4 regions of the Nocardioides sp. NPDC023903 genome follow, and region 1 is predicted to be linked to each of the others. Evidence: predicted binding sites of a transcription regulator. Region 1 holds the regulator's gene; each other region holds the start of a gene.
What was found. Region 1 encodes LexA, which represses DNA repair genes until DNA is damaged. Its sites were predicted from a motif close to TCGAACANNTGTTCGA; they were not measured.
Positions count from the first base shown of each region.

Region 2: a site for LexA is predicted at 2,232-2,247, ahead of ruvC (crossover junction endodeoxyribonuclease RuvC). Genes of this name have one in related genera too.
Region 3: a site for LexA is predicted at 2,970-2,985, ahead of AB0F44_RS03180 (DUF222 domain-containing protein). Genes of this name have one in related genera too.
Region 4: a site for LexA is predicted at 2,258-2,273, ahead of AB0F44_RS06360 (HNH endonuclease signature motif containing protein). Genes of this name have one in related genera too.

Region 1 covers NZ_JBEZZS010000016.1:71,098-75,831, forward strand. The annotation lists gene AB0F44_RS17595 (alkaline phosphatase D family protein) at 1-1,115, opposite strand, end outside; gene lexA (transcriptional repressor LexA) at 1,213-1,980, opposite strand; gene AB0F44_RS17605 (LysM peptidoglycan-binding domain-containing protein) at 2,163-2,540, shown strand; gene AB0F44_RS17610 (hypothetical protein) at 2,654-3,562, opposite strand; gene nrdR (transcriptional regulator NrdR) at 3,961-4,461, shown strand; gene AB0F44_RS17620 (vitamin B12-dependent ribonucleotide reductase) at 4,626-4,734, shown strand, end outside.
Region 2 covers NZ_JBEZZS010000004.1:182,573-187,306, forward strand. The annotation lists gene ruvB (Holliday junction branch migration DNA helicase RuvB) at 1-1,066, opposite strand, end outside; gene ruvA (Holliday junction branch migration protein RuvA) at 1,073-1,672, opposite strand; gene ruvC (crossover junction endodeoxyribonuclease RuvC) at 1,669-2,193, opposite strand; gene AB0F44_RS07380 (DUF6458 family protein) at 2,348-2,590, opposite strand; gene AB0F44_RS07385 (YebC/PmpR family DNA-binding transcriptional regulator) at 2,711-3,478, opposite strand; gene pdxT (pyridoxal 5'-phosphate synthase glutaminase subunit PdxT) at 3,600-4,172, opposite strand; gene pdxS (pyridoxal 5'-phosphate synthase lyase subunit PdxS) at 4,169-4,734, opposite strand, start outside.
Region 3 covers NZ_JBEZZS010000001.1:652,875-657,608, forward strand. The annotation lists gene fahA (fumarylacetoacetase) at 1-910, opposite strand, end outside; gene AB0F44_RS03170 (cupin domain-containing protein) at 907-2,136, opposite strand; gene AB0F44_RS03175 (hypothetical protein) at 2,243-2,638, shown strand; gene AB0F44_RS03180 (DUF222 domain-containing protein) at 3,033-4,307, shown strand; gene AB0F44_RS03185 (Uma2 family endonuclease) at 4,708-4,734, shown strand, end outside.
Region 4 covers NZ_JBEZZS010000003.1:276,506-281,239, forward strand. The annotation lists gene AB0F44_RS06350 (hypothetical protein) at 1-352, shown strand, start outside; gene AB0F44_RS06355 (inositol monophosphatase family protein) at 363-1,586, opposite strand; gene AB0F44_RS06360 (HNH endonuclease signature motif containing protein) at 2,475-2,795, shown strand; gene AB0F44_RS06365 (ribose-5-phosphate isomerase) at 3,163-3,681, shown strand; gene AB0F44_RS06370 (DNA-formamidopyrimidine glycosylase family protein) at 3,689-4,531, shown strand; gene AB0F44_RS06375 (PP2C family protein-serine/threonine phosphatase) at 4,598-4,734, shown strand, end outside.

The sequences.
Region 1 (4,734 bases):
ATCATCACCGGGTTGCCGACGATCTTCCACTGGGCGTCGGTGAGCAGACCGTCCTTGAGCCAGGCCAGCTGCTCGTCGCCGGTGATCGTGCGGTCGGGGTCGTCGACGCCGGCGAGGTCGGTGCGGGCTACCTGCTGGGAGCGGTAGGAGCGCAGGTCGAGCATGCTCAGCTCGAGCAGGTTGCCGAAGCGCAGGCGCCGGTAGATGCTGTCGTGGAGGTGGTCGTCGATCTCCACGGTGGCAGTGCCGTCGACGCGCAGCGGCATCCACTCGTCGTAGGCCTGGTTGGCGTTGGTCTTGCGGTCGATCCAGTCGTACTCACCGGGCTCGTTGTTCTCGGCGCCCAGCAGCCAGGCGTCGTTGGCCGACTCGTGGTCGTCCCAGGTGACGATCCAGGGCAGCCGGGCGTGGGCGGCGGAGAGGTCGACGTCGCGCTTGTACTGCGCGTGCCGGATCCGGTAGTCGGCCAGCGTGTGCATCTCGTGGGCCGGCTCGTGCCGCCGGACGTCCTCGTTGGCCATGCCGTAGCCGTACTCGCCGGGGGCGTACTCGTAGAGGTAGTCGCCCAGGTGGAGGATCGCGTGCAGGTCGTCGCGGGCGGCCAGGTGGCGGTAGGACGCGAACCAGCCGGCCTGCAGGTTCGAGCAGGAGACCACCCCGAAACGTACGTTCTCCGGGGCCGCGTCGGCGGCCGGAGCGGTCCGGGTGCGGCCGACGCGGCTGGTCTGGCCGTTGTAGGTGAAGCGGTAGAAGTACCAGCTCTCCGGCGCCAGGCCGGTGACGTCGAGCTTCACGGTGTGGTCGCGGTCAGGACCCGTCTGGTGGGATCCCTTCGCGGTGACGCGGCTGAAGTCCGCGGTGGGCGAGACCTCCCAGCGGACCAGGACCTCCTCGCCCTGCCCGGACCCGGGAGTCGCGTCCGCGGTCGGCGTGACCCGGGTCCAGATGACCACGCGGTCCGGGAGCGGATCACCGGAGGCGACGCCGTGCTGGAAGTGGTTGAGCGTGCCGCCTGCGGCCTCGGCGGGCTCGGGGAGAACGATGGCTCCGGCTCCTGCGGCGGTCGCCAGCCCGGCGGCGATGAGGGTGCGGCGGTCGATCTGCGTCTGGGTCACGCTGTATGGAACGACGCAGCCGCCGGCCCTGTCATGGGCCGGCGGCTGGATTTCACGCAGTGTTCCCGGACTGGTTCCGGGAGGTGTGGCGCAGGACTCAGAGGCTGCGCAGGACCGCCGTCACCTTGCCGAGGATCGACGCGTGGGTGCCGTCGATCGGCTCGTACGCAGCGTTCTGCGGCAGCAGCCAGACCTTGCCGTCCTTGCGGGAGAGCGTCTTGACCGTGGCCTCGCCGTCGATCAGCGCGGCCACGATCTCGCCGTTCTCAGCGGTCGGCTGCTGGCGCACGACCACGAAGTCGCCGTCGCAGATGGCCACGTCGACCATCGAGTCACCGGAGACCGAGAGCAGGAAGAGGTCGCCGTTGCCGACCAGCTGCTTGGGCAGCGGGAAGACGTCCTCGATGCTCTGCTGGCTCGAGGTCTCCTCGGCCAGGATCGGTCCACCGGCCGCGATCCGCCCGACCAGGGGGACCATGGCAGCGGCGGGGTTGGGGTTGATGTCGGCCTCGGCGGTGATCGTCGACTCGGGCTCCTCGCCGGACATGGCCTTGCGGTGGGCCATCACCTCCGGGAGGAAGACCTCGAGAGCGCGCGGTCGCTTCGGGTCCTTGCGGATCAGACCACGCTGCTCCAGCGCGCGGAGCTGGTGCGCGACGCTGCTGGTGCTGGTCAGCCCGACCGCGGCGCCGATCTCGCGCATGCTGGGCGGGTAGCCGCGCTGCTCGATGCTGTCGCGCAGGTGAGCGAGGATGCGCTGCTGACGCGGCGTGAGCCCGGTCGCGTCCGGCGGCCCGTCGGGCAGCTCGCGGACGCGGCTCTTCTTCGAACCGCCTGATCCGGTGCCTGTCTTCTGCGTGGTCATGTCATCACATTAGTCCCTCTAGCACCACGACATCAAACATTTGTTCGACCTCTTGGGAGGTGCGTGTCGGCGTTCGAAAATTCTTGGGGTCGCTACTTGCGTTGTTCGAACACGTGATCTACCTTCGAACATGTGCTCGATCGAACACCTGATCGAGAGACTTGTGACCAGGAGGCCGTGAGATGAGTGCAACCGTCTATGTGCTGCCCGTAGCCGAGCCGCCCCGTCCGGTGCGGGAGGAGCGTCGCTCGACCGTGCGGCTCACCCGTCGCGGACGAGTCGTCGTGTTCGCGTTCGCGCTCGTCGTGCTCTTCGGGATCGCGCTGATCGGAGCGAAGGTGGCGTTCGCGGTGGAGAACGGTGCGGACAAAAGCCCCGCCTCCTCCGCCCACACGATGGTCGTCGGCGATGGCGACACGCTCTGGGACATCTCCTCGAAGGCCGTCGCCGGCACCGACTCCTCGATTCGGGAGATGGAGCAGAGGATCAAGGAGCTCAACAGTCTCGAGTCCTCGATGCTCATGTCCGGACAGACGCTGATCGTTCCGACCGCGCCGTAAGGCGCCGCACAGATGTCCGGCTGCTCCTTCGACCCTGGCAGCCGGCTACCGGGGAAAAGAGTGAGAGTGCTGCAGGCGATGGGAAGCGTCTGCAGCACTCTCGCTGTCTCAGGTCAGTGGCGCCCGCGATAGGGGCTGTCCGGCTCGGCCGGCGGCCACTGCTTGTTGCGCGTGCTGTGCCGCGGCGGCCACTCGTCGTCCGGCTGGACCGGCTGGACCGGCTGGACCGGCGGGTCCTGGGGCTGGCGCTGGGTGGGCATCGCCTGGGTCGCGGCGGGATCCTGGGTCAGCCGAGCCCGCGAGCCGGTCTGGCCGTAGCTGGTCGGAGCCTGGTAGGCACCGGACTGATACTGCGGCGAGCCGGCCTGCTGGGTGGGGTAGCTGTCCGTGCTGTATCCCTGCGAGCCGTACCCAGGGGTGCTCTGCGGCGTCGACGTCGGTGTCGGCGGGCTGGAGTAGTAGGGCGCCGGAGTGGGCGGTGGGCTGGTCGGCGGCTGGTAGGCCGACGCGCCGTACGCGGCGCGACTGCCGGTGTTGCCGTAGCTCTGGTCGCTGCCGGGGTAGCCGTAGGGCGACTGGGAGCCGGTGTCGGGGTAGGCCGAGCGGTTCCCGGTGTCGCCGTAGGGCGGCTGGCTTCCGGTGTCGGAGCTGTGCCGGCCGTAGCCGGTGTCGTCGTAGCCGTAGGAGCCGGTGCCGTAGTAGTCCTGCTCCGGGTAGGCCTGCTCAGGGTAGGCCTGGTCGGAGTAGGCCGGGTCTGTGTAGTCCGTCTCCTCGACGTAGGCGTTGGAGTGGCTTCCGGCGTAGTCGTCGGTTGGCGGGGTGGGGGAGCCGGAGAAGGCCCGCCAGGCCTTTCCGGCGAAGGTGAAGGTCAGGAAGAGGCAGGCGACTGCAACGACCGCCGCGATGGCGAGCTTCGCCCAGGCGCCGGAATCGCCTCCCCGTGCGTCGGCCCCGAAACCGACGGCGACCCACACGAGCACTCCCCAGATGACGAGGAAGGCCAGTGTCGCGATCGCAGGCAAGATGAAAGGTGGCCGGGGACCGCTTCTGGGGCGCGTGCCTCTCCGCGACCCGACGCGATTTCCTCCGGAGATGTTTGTCACGGGGGTCATTCTTACGCATCAGGGCCAGTCCGGCGCCCTCGAACCGGAATCTTTCGGTGTTTGACCGGCGACACGCCGGACACGCGGGTAAACCCGACCCTCGCTTGCATCGTCGTGGGGGCGGGCGTACGGTTACCACTACATCTAGTAGTTACACGGCTGTAGTTATCCACATCTAGTTCACATGAACGGGCGGATGGCCCACAGCGATGAGGGTGTTGTTCCACAGGGGCTCACGCTCATATCCACAGGTTCCACAGGCTCGGGCCGCCAATGAGACGGCCTGGATCCACAGGTCTCACGAGAGGGGCTCGACCGTGCACTGTCCGTTCTGCCGACACAGCGACACCAAGGTGCTCGACTCCCGCGTGGCCGAGGACGGTGGCCAGATCCGGCGCCGCCGGGTCTGCCAGGAATGTGGGAAGCGGTTCACGACCGTCGAGCAGATGCAGTTGATGGTGGCCAAGCGCTCCGGCGCAGCGGAGCCGTTCAGCCGCGACAAGGCGGTGCACGGCGTACGCAAGGCATGCAAGGGCCGGCCGGTCACCGAGGACCAGCTCGCCTGCCTCGGCCAGGAGGTCGAGCAGGCGCTCCGCAGCCAGGGGCTGGCCGAGGTTCCCAGCAACGAGGTGGGGCTGGCGATCCTCGCGCCGCTGCGCGAGCTCGACGAGGTGGCCTACCTGCGCTTCGCGAGCGTCTACCGGGCCTTCGGGTCGGTGGAGGACTTCGAGCGTGAGATCCAGATGCTGCGTACGGAACGGGAAGTCCAGGACTTCGAGGCAGAACATCCGGTCGAGGCCCCAGTGGGCTCCGACTAGGTCCCACGGGACACATAGACCGGCCCGGGCAGGCCGTGGGGAAGCGACCTGTCCGGGCCAATCAACGGCACAGCCAGCGAAACCAGTTAGAACAGAGCAAGGACTCCACCATCAGCACCGACCAGCAGTACGGCACAGCGATCGATGACAACAGGGGGAACGAAATGACAGACACGGCAGCAGAGGCACAGGCATCGTCGAAGACGGGCGCCGGGCTGAAGATCGAGCGGATCTTCAGCACCGAGGGCGTCCACCCTTACGACGAGATCACCT
Region 2 (4,734 bases), on a different contig from region 1:
GCGTGTCCACGGACCAAGATGCCGCCTCAGTGTTGGCCGGGACCGGCAGTCCGAGGTGTTGCCAGGCGGCTGGGGTGGCAACACGGCCCCGCGGCGTACGGGCCAGGAAGCCGGAACGCACCAGGAACGGCTCGGCCACCTCCTCGACCGTCTCGCGCTCCTCCCCCACCGCGACGGCGAGGGTGGAGATGCCCACCGGGCCGCCGCCGAACCTGCGGCACAGGGCGTCGAGGACGGCCAGGTCGAGCCGGTCCAGGCCGAGCGGGTCGACCTCGTAGAGGTCGAGCGCCTTCTCGGCGATCTGCTGGGTGACCGTGCCGTCGGCCTTGACCTGGGCATAGTCGCGTACGCGGCGCAGCAGCCGGTTGGCGATCCGTGGCGTGCCTCGGGAGCGGCCGGCGATCTCGGCGGCGCCGTCGTCCTTGAGCGTCACCTCGAGCAGCCCCGCGGAGCGGCGCACGATCAGCTCGAGGTCGGCCGGGTCGTAGAGCTCGAGGTGGCCGGTGAAGCCGAACCTGTCCCGGAGCGGACCCGGGAGGAGCCCGGCGCGCGTGGTCGCGCCGACCAGCGTGAACGGCGGCAGGTCGATCGGGATCGCGGTCGCGCCCGGGCCCTTGCCGATGACCACGTCGACCCGGAAGTCCTCCATCGCCAGGTAGAGCATCTCCTCGGCGGGTCGGCTCATCCGGTGGATCTCGTCGACGAAGAGCACCTCGCCCTCGTTGAGCCCGCTCAGGATCGCGGCCAGGTCGCCAGCGTGGGTGATCGCCGGGCCGCTCGTGATCCGAAGCGGCGCCGACATCTCGGCGGCGATGATCATCGCGAGGGTCGTCTTGCCGAGGCCCGGCGGCCCGGAGAGGAGTACGTGGTCGGGGGCCCGCTCACGCCGCCGCGCCGCCTCGAGGACGAGGCCGAGCTGCTCGCGGACGCGTTGCTGGCCGATCAGCTCGTCGAGGGTCTTCGGGCGCAGCGCGGCCTCGACGGCGCGGTCGTCGCCGTCGGCCTCGGCGATGGTGAGCGAGGAGAAGTAATCCTCCTCGGCCTGGTCCAGGTCGTCCTCGTGCATGGGTCCTTATGCCTTCGAAAGGGTGCGCAGGGCCGCCCGAAGAAGCAGCGAGATGTTGGCCTGGTCGCCGGCCTCGGGCTCGATCGCGGTCACCGCCTTGTCGGCGTCCCGGGCGTTGTAGCCCAGGCCGACGAGGGCCTCGGTGACCTGGTCGCGCCACGGCGCCGCTGTGGTGGCGCGCGCAGGGGCGGAGGCGGTGCCGGTCGGGGCGCCGATCCTGTCCTTGAGCTCCAGGATGATCCGCTGGGCACCCTTCTGCCCGATGCCGGGGACCTTGGTGAGGGTCTTGGCGTCCTCGCCCGCGATGGCCAGCCGGATGCCGTCGGGCGAGAGGACGGCGAGCATGGCCTGGGCGAGCTTCGGGCCGACACCGGAGGCGGTCTGGAGAAGCTCGAAGAGCGTGCGCTCGTCTGTGTCGGTGAAGCCGAAGAGGGTCAGCGAGTCCTCGCGCACGACCAGGCTGGTCGGCAGGTGCGCCTCCTCGCCGGTGCGGAGCGTGGCCAGCGTGTTGGGCGTGCAGAGCAGCTCGATGCCGATCCCGCCGACCTCGACGACGGCGGTGGAGAGACTGACGGCGGCGACCTTGCCGCGTACGGACGCGATCACTTCTTTGTCCTTCCGGCCGCGGCGAGCGCGGCTTCGATGCGGTTCTGGGCGCCTCCGCGCCACTGGTGGGTGATGGCCAGCGCCAGCGCGTCGGCGGCATCGGCGGGCTTGGGCGGGGTCGAGAGCCGCAGGATGCGGGTCACCATGGCGGTCACCTGGGCCTTGTCGGCGCGGCCGTTGCCCGAGACGGCGGCCTTGACCTCCGAGGGCGTGTGCAGGGCGACCGGGAGACCGCGCCGCGCGGCGCAGACCATCGCCAGGCCGCTGGCCTGGGCCGTACCCATGATCGTGGAGACGTTGGACCGCGCGAAGATCCGCTCGATCGCGACCGCGTCGGGCCGGTGCTCCTCGATCCAGGCGTCGATCCCCTTCTCGATGGTCACCAGCCGCTCCCAGACGGGGAGATCGGAGGACGTACGGATCACTCCGACGTCCACCATCGACAGCGGCCTGCCGAGCGAGCCGTCGACCACGCCCATCCCGCACCGGGTCAGGCCGGGGTCGATCCCAAGCACGCGCACTGAAGCACCTCTTCCACAACGACCGGGCCGGCCGGGTGTCGAACGTCTGTTCGTAGACTACCTGCCGGCCGCTGCCTCCGGCGCTACGACACCCTCATTCAGGATGACGCAACGCGCCTCGGAGGTCACCAGTCGCTGTAGAGGCCTCCTGCGCTCACAGGCTGTCGGTCCGCCGCTCCTCGACGGTCTCCGTACCGTCCGCATGCCTCCGCCTCGCGACCGTGCGTGAGCGACCGCCGGTGTTCAGCGTCACAGCGGTCAGGATCAGCACCAACGCTCCGACGGCGGCCAGGATCCAGCCGATCATCGTCAGATCGACCCCGCTGACCGAGACGTGCACAGCCAGCGCCAGGACCAGCCCGACCACGAGCAGAATCGCTCCTACGCCGTATCCCATCGTGTCCTCCTTCCAGCGGGAACGCGCCCTGGTGGCGGTTCGCGACCTTCCGGGTACCCGGCATCCACCCCGGGCATGAGCCGGTTCACAAGGGGACGACAGCGCGCTCGGCGCCGCAGGTCAGGCGTCGACGGTCTCCATGACCTCATCGGGAACGTCGGCGTTGGAGAAGACGTTCTGGACGTCGTCGAGGTCGTCGACGGCGTCGATGAGCTTGAAGACCTTCTCGGCCGCGGAGGCATCGGCGACGGGGATGTCCATGGAGGCCACGAACTGGACCTCGGCGGAGTCGTAGTCGATGCCGGCGTCCTGCAGCGCGGTGCGTACCGCGACGACGTCGGAGGGGTCGGAGACGATCTCGAAGGACTCACCGAGGTCGTTGACGTCCTCGGCACCGGCGTCGAGGGTGGCCTCGAGGAGGTCGTCCTCGGAGATCTCCTTGCCCTCCTGGGCCTTGGCCACGACGACGACGCCCTTGCGGTCGAAGAGCCGCGAGACCGAGCCCGGGTCGGCCATGGTGCCGCCGTTGCGGGTGACCGCGGTGCGCACCTCCATGGCCGCCCGGTTGCGGTTGTCGGTCAGACACTCGATGAGGAGCGCGACGCCCTGGGGGCCGTAGACCTCGTACATGATCGTGTCGTAGCTGACCCCGCCGCCGTCGAGCCCACCGCCGCGCTTGACCGCGCGGTCGATGTTGTCGTTGGGGACCGACTGCTTCTTGGCCTTCTGGATCGCATCGAAGAGGGTCGGGTTGCCCGTCGGGTCAGGACCGCCGGTCTTGGCCGCGATCTCGATCGTCTTGATGAGCTTGGCGAAGAGCTTGCCGCGCTTGGCGTCGATCGCCGCCTTCTTGTGCTTCGTCGTTGCCCACTTGGAGTGGCCGCTCATCTGGAAACCGTCCTTTGCCCCGCGTCGTCGCTGATGCTTGTCGTGCCGCCTCCGCTCTACCCATTTTCGGGGCGCCACATGGCAGCAGACACCCAGTTTAACTACGTGCGGTGCGTCACCGTCAGCAGCAGGTGTCGACGAAGAGCTGATGCAGCCGGTCGTCGGCGTTGACCTCCGGATGGAACGAGGTCGCCATGAGCTGGTTCTGGCGTACGGCGACGGGGTGCTCCCCCACGCTCGCCAGCACCTCCACGCCCGGACCGATCTGCTCGACCCAGGGCGCCCGGATGAAGACGCCGTGGACCGTGTCGTCCAGCCCGGTGACCTCCAGGTCGGTCTCGAACGACTCCGTCTGCCGCCCGAAGGCGTTGCGCCGGACGGTGATGTCGAGCCCGCCGATCGTCTCCTGGCCCTGGGCCGCGTCGAGCAGCCGGTCGGCCAGGAGCACCATGCCGGCGCAGGTGCCGAGCGCCGGCATCCCGCCGCGGACCCTCTCGCGGAGCGGGTCGAGCAGGTCGAACGTACGCGCCAGGCGCCACATCGCCGTCGACTCCCCGCCGGGGATGACGAGAGCGTCGCACGCGTCGAGCTCCTCCCGACGGCGTACGGACGTCGCCTTCACCCCCAGGCGGTCGAGGGCGGCGAGGTGCTCGCGGACGTCGCCCTGGAGGGCGAGTACGCCGACAGTGGTCACCAGCCGCGCTCCGCGAACTGGATCGACCTAGCCGGCTCGTCGACGTTGATGCCGACCATCGCCTCGCCGAGGCCGCGGGAGACCTTGGCGACGACGTCGGGGTCGTCGTGGAAGGTGGTCGCCTTGACGATCGCCTCGGCGCGCTGGGCAGGGTTGCCGGACTTGAAGATGCCGGAGCCGACGAACACGCCCTCGGCGCCGAGCTGCATCATCATCGCGGCGTCGGCCGGGGTCGCGATGCCGCCGGCGGTGAACAGGACGACCGGGAGCTTGCCGTTCTCGGCGACCTCCTTGACCAGCTCGTAGGGAGCCTGGAGCTCCTTGGCGGCCACGTAGAGCTCGTCCTCGGCAAGGGCGCCGAGACGGCGGATCTCGCGGCGGATCGTACGCATGTGGGTCACGGCGTTGGACACGTCGCCGGTGCCGGCCTCGCCCTTGGAGCGGATCATCGCCGCGCCCTCGGTGATGCGGCGCAGGGCCTCGCCGAGGTTGGTCGCGCCGCACACGAACGGCACGGTGAAGGCCCACTTGTCGATGTGGTTCTCGTAGTCGGCCGGGGTCA
Region 3 (4,734 bases), on a different contig from region 1:
AGTACATCGTGGCGTACGGCGGCTCGGAGACCAGCGAACCGTTGAGCCGCACCTCGAAGGCGAGGTCGAGGGCCCAGGGCGCCAGCGCCGAGTCGTCCAGGTAGCCGGCTAGTGGAACGTCTCGCTCCGGAGGCCGGACGCGCGCCGCTTCGAGCGCCGCGAGCGGGAGCACCCACGGCGAGATCGAGGTGGCGAACGACTTGCCGAGGAACGGGCCCAGCGGGACGTACTCCCAGGCCTGGATGTCGCGCGCCGACCAGTCGTTGAGGAGGGTGATCCCGAAGATGTGGTCGGCGGCCTCGGCGAGCGGGACGGGGTGGGCCATCTCGGAGCCGACTCCGACCACGAACCCGAGCTCGGCCTCGATGTCGAGCCGGATCGAGGGACCGTCGACGATCCCGTCGGGCGTCTTCCGCAGCCCGGTCGGCCGGACGACGTCCGTGCCGGAGACGACCACCGTGCCGGAGCGGCCGTGGTAGCCGATCGGCAGGTGCTTCCAGTTGGGCGTCAGCGGCTCGGAGTCGGGGCGGAACATCTTCCCGACGTTGGAGGCGTGATGCTCGGAAGCGTAGAAGTCGACGTAGTCGGCCACCGTGAACGGCAGCAGCAGGTCGGCGTCCTCGATCGGTACCAGGTGCGGCCTGACCTCGGCCTCGCACGCGGGGTCGGTGAGCAGCCGGATCACCTCCGCGCGCACCTTGGCCCATGCGTCCGGCCCTGCGGCGAGCAGCCCGTCGAGGCCACCTTCACAGTGCCCGGCCAAGCCCTCGGCCGCCGCGGCGACGTCGAGCACCAGGTCACCGATCCGCACTCCGAGCCGCGGCGTCGCGTCGGCGGAGGTGCGGAAGGTGGCATATGGGAGTGCCTCGAGGCCGAACTGACTGTTGTTGATGTCCAGCCACGACGTCACTGGCGGCCTCCCGCCCAGGTCCAGGCGTACTTGCCGTCGTCGACCGTGGCGCCGGCCTCGCCGACCTCCAGCGGCCGGAAGGTGTCGACCATGACCGCGAGCTCATCGAAGAACTCCGCGCCCAGGCTGCGCTCCATCGCACCGGGCTGCGGCCCGTGGGCGTGGCCGCCGGGGTGGAGGGTGATCGAGCCGATGCCGATCCCGGAGCCCTTGCGGGCCTCGTAGTCGCCACCGACGTAGAACATGACCTCGTCGGAGTCGACGTTGGAGTGGTAGTAGGGCACTGGCACCGCGAGCTCGTGGTAGTCCACCTTGCGGGGCACGAAGTTGCAGATCACGAAGTTGTTGCCCTCGAAGACCTGGTGGGCGGGCGGCGGCTGGTGGACCTTGCCGGTGATCGGCATGTAGTCGGCGATGTTGAAGACATACGGGTAGAGGCAGCCGTCCCAGCCGACGACGTCGAACGGGTGATGCGGGAGGACGTGGACCGAGCCGGCGATGCCGCCGGCGCCCGGGCCGCGGTGCTTGATGAAGACCTCAATCCCTTGGGCCTCCGCCTCGGTCGTATCCACGGTCTGCGGGTCGGTCGGGAGCCGGAGGTCCCGCTCGCAGTACGGGGCGTGCTCGAGGAACTGGCCGAACCGGGAGAGGTAGCGCTTCGGCGGGGCGATGTGGGAGTTCGCCTCGATCGCGTAGACCCGCAGCGGAGCGTCGCCGACCGGCACCCAGCGGTGGGTGGTGGCGCGTGGGATCACCACGTAGTCGCCCTCCCCCACCATCAGGTCGCCGAAGACCGTCTCGACGACCCCGGTCCCGGACTCGACGTAGACACACTCGTCGCCGATCGCGTTGCGGTAGAGCGGCGAGGTCTCCCCCGCCACCGCATAGTGAAGACGTACGTCGCCGTTGCCGAGCACCAGTCGGCGCCCGGTCACCGCGTCGTTGGCCCCCCAAGTCGAACTCAGCCTGTCCTCACCAGGGAAAAGGTCGTGGAGCCCGAGGTGCATCGGGCGCAGTGGATGGTTGGGGGTGGTGCCGTGGTCGGGCAGCTCCCAGATGCGTACGTCCTTCACCGCCGAGGGGATGTGGCGGTGGTAGAGCAGGGAGGAGTCCGAGGAGAACCCTTCCTCGCCCATGAGCTCTTCGTAGTAGAGATTCCCTTCTCCGTCGCGGTGTTGGGTGTGCCGCTTGGGCGGGATGTGCCCGCGCTGTTGGTAATGCGCCATACCCCGGATCGTACGTGACCTGGACCACAGCGATCACGGGGGCCGAACGTCCTGAATTCGTCCCAGGTACCTCCCGGGGCATGCCTCACTCCCCTAGGCTCCGGAGATGCCCTCCGACACCCCCGAGACCCTCTTCGTCGCGCACGCGACGGGTCGTCTCCTGCATGTCCGGGCCTGCCCCCAGCTCCTCGGTCTAGACGCCCCGGTCAGGGCCACTCCCGCGCAGGTCGAGTCGTTGGGCACGTGTGCATGGTGCGCCAAGGAACTCTCCGAGGCCGGCCGAAAGTACTTCGACTCCGTCGAACAGGCCGTACGCACCCTCGACCCTTCCGACGATGCTGTTCGGGCTACCGAGGCGGCGCTGGGTGACGTCGACTATGAGCTCATCTGGGTTCCGCCTAGCTATTCGCACATTGCTGTTGGCGACAAGGAGCATGCTGTTGCTTGGATCGGGCGGGGTTGTGTGATGCATGAGGACGGGCGGCTCATCGACTTCGGGTGAGTCTGAATTTCACCTCTGTTGCGGACCGTGTTTTCTTGGTTGGGGTGGGCCGCCGACCCTTTCTTGGAGGGTCTTCTCGATCTGGACCGGCGTCAAGGACGCCCTTCGGGCGCCGGCTTCGCCGGCCGCTTCGCGGTCCTGGACTCCGGACCAGATCGAGAAAGATTTGGCTGGTTATCGGGGCGGCGGCCGGGGTGTGGCGCAGAGGAGTCTGGTTTGGGACAGCTGAGGTTGATGGGGCGGAAGGGTGGCCCTTCGGGCCACTTACCATCCACAGAAACGAGGTCGTTCACTCAACGCGAAACCGCCTTTGACCTGCATAAATGGGTGGTTAAGCGAGTGTTCGAGGCGTAGAATCAGAACATCACAACACCCGTTTGAAGGGAGGGAAGCGATGAGTCTCGAACGCGACATCAACCCGTGGTCAACCGACCCCGAGGACGCGATCGACGCAGAGATAGCTGCCATCGAATCCTCCCTCGAAAAGCTGCTGACCCGAGATCCCGCCTACTGGCGCACCGGGCAGAAGAAGGAGCGCCTGGTAGGACTGGAGAGGATCCAGGCCAAGCAGACCGCGCTCAAACTCCGGGTGCTCGCCTCTGCCGGCGACATCGCCGAGGAGACCGGCGCCAAAGACGCCTCCGCGTGGATGCGCGCTGAACTCTTGATCGACAAGGGCGTGGCCCGGTCCCAGATCAAGCTCGCGGCCAGTGTCGCGAAGTACGAGCACGTTGCTGCCGGCCTGGCTGAAGGCGTGGTGTCCCTGGACAAGGCCCGGGTGATCGTGAAGGCGTTGGACAAGATCGAGGCCGACCCGGTCGCGAGCGTTGAAGATCTGGTCCTGGCTGAGAAGCTGCTGGTCGACTACGCCACCCGCATGACCGCGAACGAACTCCGGATCGTCGGGAAACGGATCCTGGCCGAGATCGATCCGGTCCGGTTCGAGGACGCCGAAGCCAAAGCCCTCCTGGCTGAAGAGGAACGCGCCCAGCAGAAGACCGCGCTGCGGGTGTGGGACAACCACGACGGCACCATCGGCTTCGACGGCGTCCTTTCGACCTCGATCGGGATGCGGTTCAAGCGGCTCGTCGAGGCCTGGGCCCAGCCCCGCAAGCAGAAGTTGGTCGGCAAGGGTGCGCCCTTGCCGCCGTGGGAGCGGTTGATGGGCCAGGGATTCGCCCGGCTGCTGGAGACCGTCGACCCGGCAGGGTTGCCCCGCCACGGCGGTGACGCGACCACCATCAACGTGGTCATCAGCCTCGAGGAGCTCCGCAAGGACCTCGGCATCGCCACCCTCGGCTACGACGAGACCAACGGCACCACCATCACCGCAGCCGAGGCCAGAAGGATGGCCTGCAACGCCACCATCATCCCCTGGGTCCTCGGCGGCGACGGCCAGGTCCTCGACGCTGGTAGGGACAGTCGGTTCTTCCAGCCGATCCAGCGCAAGGCGATGCGGTTGCAGCAGAAGTGCTGCCAAGCCGAGGGCTGCGACATGCCACCCGAATGGTGCGACGCCCACCACCTCGACCCCTGGGCCGCCGGCGGCAAGACCAACCTCAAAGATGGGGCGCTGCTGTGTCCCCATCACCACCGCCTGGCGCACAACCCTGCCTACACCCATGAGCGACTACCCGACGGCAGCATCCGGTTCACCCGCCGCCCCTAACCGGCTCGCCGAGGCCCTCTCGACTCCACGCTCGCCGGTTCCCTGCTGGTGGGGACATTTCCCCACCGCGGTGAAGGTTCCCCACCCTCCGGAGGGTGGGGAAGCTCCGCGCTCGTGGGGAACTCTTCGGATCAGTGGGCGACGGCTCGCCTGTGAACGATTCACAAGGTCACGCCCACTGTCGTAGGCACCGACGAGGCACCGGGCCGCCCGCGCACGACCAGCCACGGATCCCAAGCCCGTGCCCAACTGAATCCGCTGCGCCACACTCTCGCCGCCGACCCGATACAGGCGAAATCTTTCTCGATCGAAGCAAGGGTCGGCGGCGAACACTGAAACGAAGCAACGGTCACGTCCGCGCTCACCCACCGACCCCAACAACAGGCGGTATCCTCGAAACATGACCGCGTTGCCCGACTGGATGCAC
Region 4 (4,734 bases), on a different contig from region 1:
GGACCTCAACGCCGGCTACGACGTCACCGACCCGAGCGGGGCGGCGCTGGGTTTCTTTCGCAAGGACTTCGGCAAGAGCCTGCTGCGCTCGACCTTCCAGGTGGAGGGTCCGGGCTACTCCGGCACGGGTCAGGAGCGCAACCAGGTCATCGCCATCCTGCGCCGCTTCACCGAGCTCGACTTCCTCCCGATCCACTTCGACTACGTGTCCGCCGAGGGCCAGCCGCTGATCTCGATCGAGCGTCGCTTCGCCTTCCGCGACAAGTACACGGTCACCGTCCACGACCCGCGCGTCGACTTCCGGGTCGCCGCTGCCCTCGCCGTCGCGATGGACGCGCTGATGCAGCGCTGAGCCTCGCGGCTCAGGGGCCGTCCGCCGCCTCCAGGTGCGGGCGGACCAGGTCCAGCAGCATCTGGTGGGTGGCTGCGTCGGCCGCGGCGATCATCCCGCGGCCGGTGTGGATCGGGTCGCCGTTGAGGTCGGTGACGACGCACCCGGCGGCCTGGCACAGCGCGATGCCGGCGGTGAAGTGGACGCTTCCCTCGAGGTGGCCATCGGTGACGTACGCCGCCCGTCGGCCGGCCGCGACCCAGGCGACCGCGAGGGTGGAGGACATCACGCGCGGGCCGAAGTGGGCTCGCAGGCGCGGGTCGGCGACGAGCTGCCCGCCGACGAACGGCCGCTCGAGCGGGCCGTCGCACTGGATGTCGACGAGCCGGGTGCGTGGGCTCGGGGTGAGGACGGTGTCGCCGCCGCCCTTGCGCAGCCAGGCGGAGGTGCCGTCGGTCCAGAAGATCTCTTCGCTGATCGGATCGGCCGAAACCGCCGTCTCGACGCCCATTGGTGTCACGAGCGCGACGTTCACCGCGGCGAGCGGGGTCTGGGCGGCGTAGTTGAGGGTCCCGCAGAGCGGGTCGACCAACCATCTCCGCTCGCTGTCGCCGCTGCGGCCGGTCTCCTCACCCTCGAAGGCGTCGTCGGGCCGGTACGTCGCGATCGTCTCCCGGATCGCCTTCTCCGAGGCGATGTCCGCCTCGGTCGCGAAGTCGGTCGGGGACTTGTCGAAGTGGCTCGGGTCCGTGCCGTACATCTCCCTCACGACCGCCGCCCCTGCCGTCGCCGCCGCGATCGCGACGGCCTGGTCTGGAAACGCTGCCCGGAAGGCGTCGATCGCTGGGTCAGGGGACTCCTCCGGCTCGTCGCCGATGAACACCGCCACGACCTCGGCCTCGGGATCCTCGATCAGCGTCGGCAGAATCCTGTCACGCCAGCTCCGTACGTTGGGGTGGTCATAGTCGACGTACGCCTCCGCGGGCGAGATCAGCTCGATCGCTCGCTCGAGCTCCTGTCGGGTCAGTCTGTACGCCGCCGTCCCGCGCTTGTGTCCGACGACTGTTGCGATGACCACCGCTGGGAGGCGGTGGCCGTAGGCGTTGACCAGGGGGAAATGTTCTGGCTCGTGGTTGGCTGCTGTGGATGGGCGGAGGCCTACGCCGTGGGCGTTCGGCGGCGTCCAGCCGTCTATCGCTGACTCGAACCTTGATCTTGCCGCGAGGATCTCGTCCATCGTCGTCCAGTGCTCCACGCTGGGGAAATCTATCGGTGCGTTTGTCGTTTGCGGACCGCTTTTCGGGGTTGGGGTGGGCCGCCGACCCTTTCTTTGAGGGTCTTCTCGACGATCCCCGGAGTAAAGGACGGCCTTCGGCCGCCGGCTTCGCCGGCCGCTTCGCGGTCCTTGACACCGGGGCCCGTCGAGAAAAGATTTGGCTGGCTATCGGGGCGGCGGCCCGGGTGTGGCGCAGCGGATTCTTGTTTGGGACGGGTGGTGTTGATGGGGGCGGAGGGTGGCCCTTCGGGCCACTTACCATCCACAGAGGCGAGATCGTTCGCTCACCGCTAAAACTGTATTTGACCTGGGAAAATAGATGGCCGGATGGTGGCGGGAGGCGTAGAATCAGACCCATCACGACACACCTCTGAGGGGAGGGACGGCGATGAGTCTCGGCCGCGACATCGACCACTGGGGCACCAACCCCGGTGACGCGATCGACGCTGCCTTGAAGGCCATCGAGTCCGCCCTTCAAGAGCTCCTCGCGACCGACCCTGCCTATTGGCGCACGGGACAGAAGAAGGATCTGCTGGAGCGGTTGGAGAAGCTCCAGGCGCAGCAAGCGGCATTGAAACTTCGAGTGCTCGCCACGGCTGGTGATCTCGCCGAAGAGACCGGCGCCAAAGACGCCTCCGGGTGGATGCGGACCGAACTGCTCGTCGACAAGGCCGTGGCCCGTTCCCAGATCAAGCTTGCCGCGGGGGTAGCGAAGTATGACCTCGTGGCGGCTGGTCTGGCTGAGGGTGTGGTGTCGCAGGACAAGGCACGGGTGATCACCCAAGCCCTCGACCAGGTCGAGGCCGACCCGGCACCGCAGCCCTCGGCTTCGATGGCGAGCAGATCACCGCCGCCGAAGCCCGCCGGATGGCCTGCAACGCCGACCTCGTCCCCGTCGTCCTCGGCACCGACTCCGAGATCCTCAACTTCGGCCGCACCGCCCGATTGGCGTATCCGGTCCAACACCGCGCCCTGCGGCTACGAGACAAGTGCTGCCAAGCCGAAGACTGTGACGCCCCAGCAGCCTGGACCGAGGCCCATCACCTCAAACCCTGGTCCGAAGGCGGCCTCACCAACCTCGCGAACATGGTTTTGTTGTGTCCGAGTGACCATCGTCGAATCCACGATCCGAACTACGGGTATGAGCGGCTCCCGAGTGGGCGGATCCGGTTCACCCGGCGTACCTGAGCGAGCTGCTCTGGTGCGACCGCTCGCCCGTGACACCTTGTGAAGCATTCACAAGGTGTCATCGTCTTGTGAAAGCACGAGGATGCCGTCTGTCTCCAAGAGCCGCCGGCCTCGGATCCCCAAGCCCGTGCCCAACTGAATCCGCTGCGCCAAACCCCGCCGCCGACCCGATAGCGAGCCAAAATTCTCGGCGGGTCCCGGTGTCAAGGATCGCCGAAGGCGACCGGCGAAGCCGGCGGCCGAAGGCCGTCCTTGACTCCGGGACCCGGCGAGAACACCATCCGTAACGGGTCGGCGGCCCAGGCCCAAGAAGAAACACCAACCACCAAATCCGAAGATCCAGCAGCGGTAAGAGAGGATGGGAGGCATGCGCGTCCACATCGGCTGTGACCATGCCGGTCTCGAACTGAAGTCCCACCTGATCAACCGTCTGACGGAGCTCGGCTACGAGCCTGTCGACCATGGCCCGTTCGTCTATGACGCACTCGACGACTACCCGGTCTTCTGCATCCGGGCGGCCGAGGGAGTGGTCCGGGACCGGGAGCAGGGGCTGGACAGCCTCGGGGTCGTGATCGGCGGGTCGGGCAACGGTGAGCAGATGGCGGCCAACAAGGTGACCGGCATCCGCTGCGCGCTCGCGTGGAGCGAGGAGACCGCCAAGCTCGCCCGTGACCACAACAATGCCCAGGTGGTCGCGGTGGGTGGCCGGATGCACAGCCTCGAGGACATGACGAAGTTCGTCGAGATCTTCCTGGCCGAGCCGTTCAGCGAGGACGAGCGGCACGTACGCCGCATCGACCAGCTCCACGCCTACGACGCCGACGGCGTACGGCCGCCGCTTCCCGACTCGGCCAAGGGCCTCGGGCCCGCCGAGGACCAGGACTGATCCGGGGATGCCCGAGGGGCACACCCTCCACCGCCTCGCGCTCGATCTGAGCGACGCCTTCGCCGGTCAGCAGGTCCGGGTCAGCAGCCCGCAGGGCCGGTTCGCCGACTCCGCCGCGCTCCTCGACGGCCAGGTCGTCGCCGGCGCCGAGGCGTGGGGCAAGCAGCTGTTCGTGGAGTTCCCGGGGGAGCAGTACGTCCACATCCACCTCGGCCTCTACGGCAAGCTCGACCTGAAGCCGCACGCAGGCGAGCCGCCGCTCCCGATCGGCCAGGTCCGACTGCGCCTGACCGGCAGCGAGACGTACGCAGACCTGCGCGGTGCCACCACATGCAATCTGGTCACCGCGGCCCAGCGTGACGCGGTGGTTGCGAAGCTCGGCCCGGACCCGCTGCGCGACGACGCCGACCCAGACCGGGGGTGGCTGCGGATCAGCCGGAGCCGTACGACCATCGGCGCGCTGCTGATGGACCAGTCCGTCCTGGCCGGGGTGGGCAACGTCTACCGGGCCGAGGTGCTCTTCCGGCACCGGATCGACCCGATGCGGCCCGGCAACACCCTGCGCAGGCAGCAGTGGGACGCCATCTGGGACGACCTGGTCGAGCTGATGAAGCTCGGCGTCCAGAGGAACCGCATCGACACCGTCCGCGACGAGCACACGCCCGAGGCGATGGGCCGTCCGCCGCGCAAGGACGACCACGGCGGCGAGGTCTACGTCTACCGCCGCCACGGCCAGCCGTGCCTGGTGTGCGGCACGAAGGTACGCACCACCGAGCTGCAGCAGCGCAACCTGTTCTGGTGCCCGAAGTGCCAGCGCACGTACCGGCCCCGGACGAGCGTAAAGAAGTAGCCCGCACTACTCTCCGGCCTGCGAGAACGACCACGCAGCCCCCACCACGAGACCTAGAGTGAGGCCATGTCGAGCCATGCCTTCGCAGACCGCCTGCGGAGCAACGCGATCCGCCGCAGGTTCCGTGACCCGGAGCTGCGAGCGGTGCTGTGGCTCGGGCTGCTCACCATCGTCCTGACGGTCCTCGCCGCGGCTCAGACCGG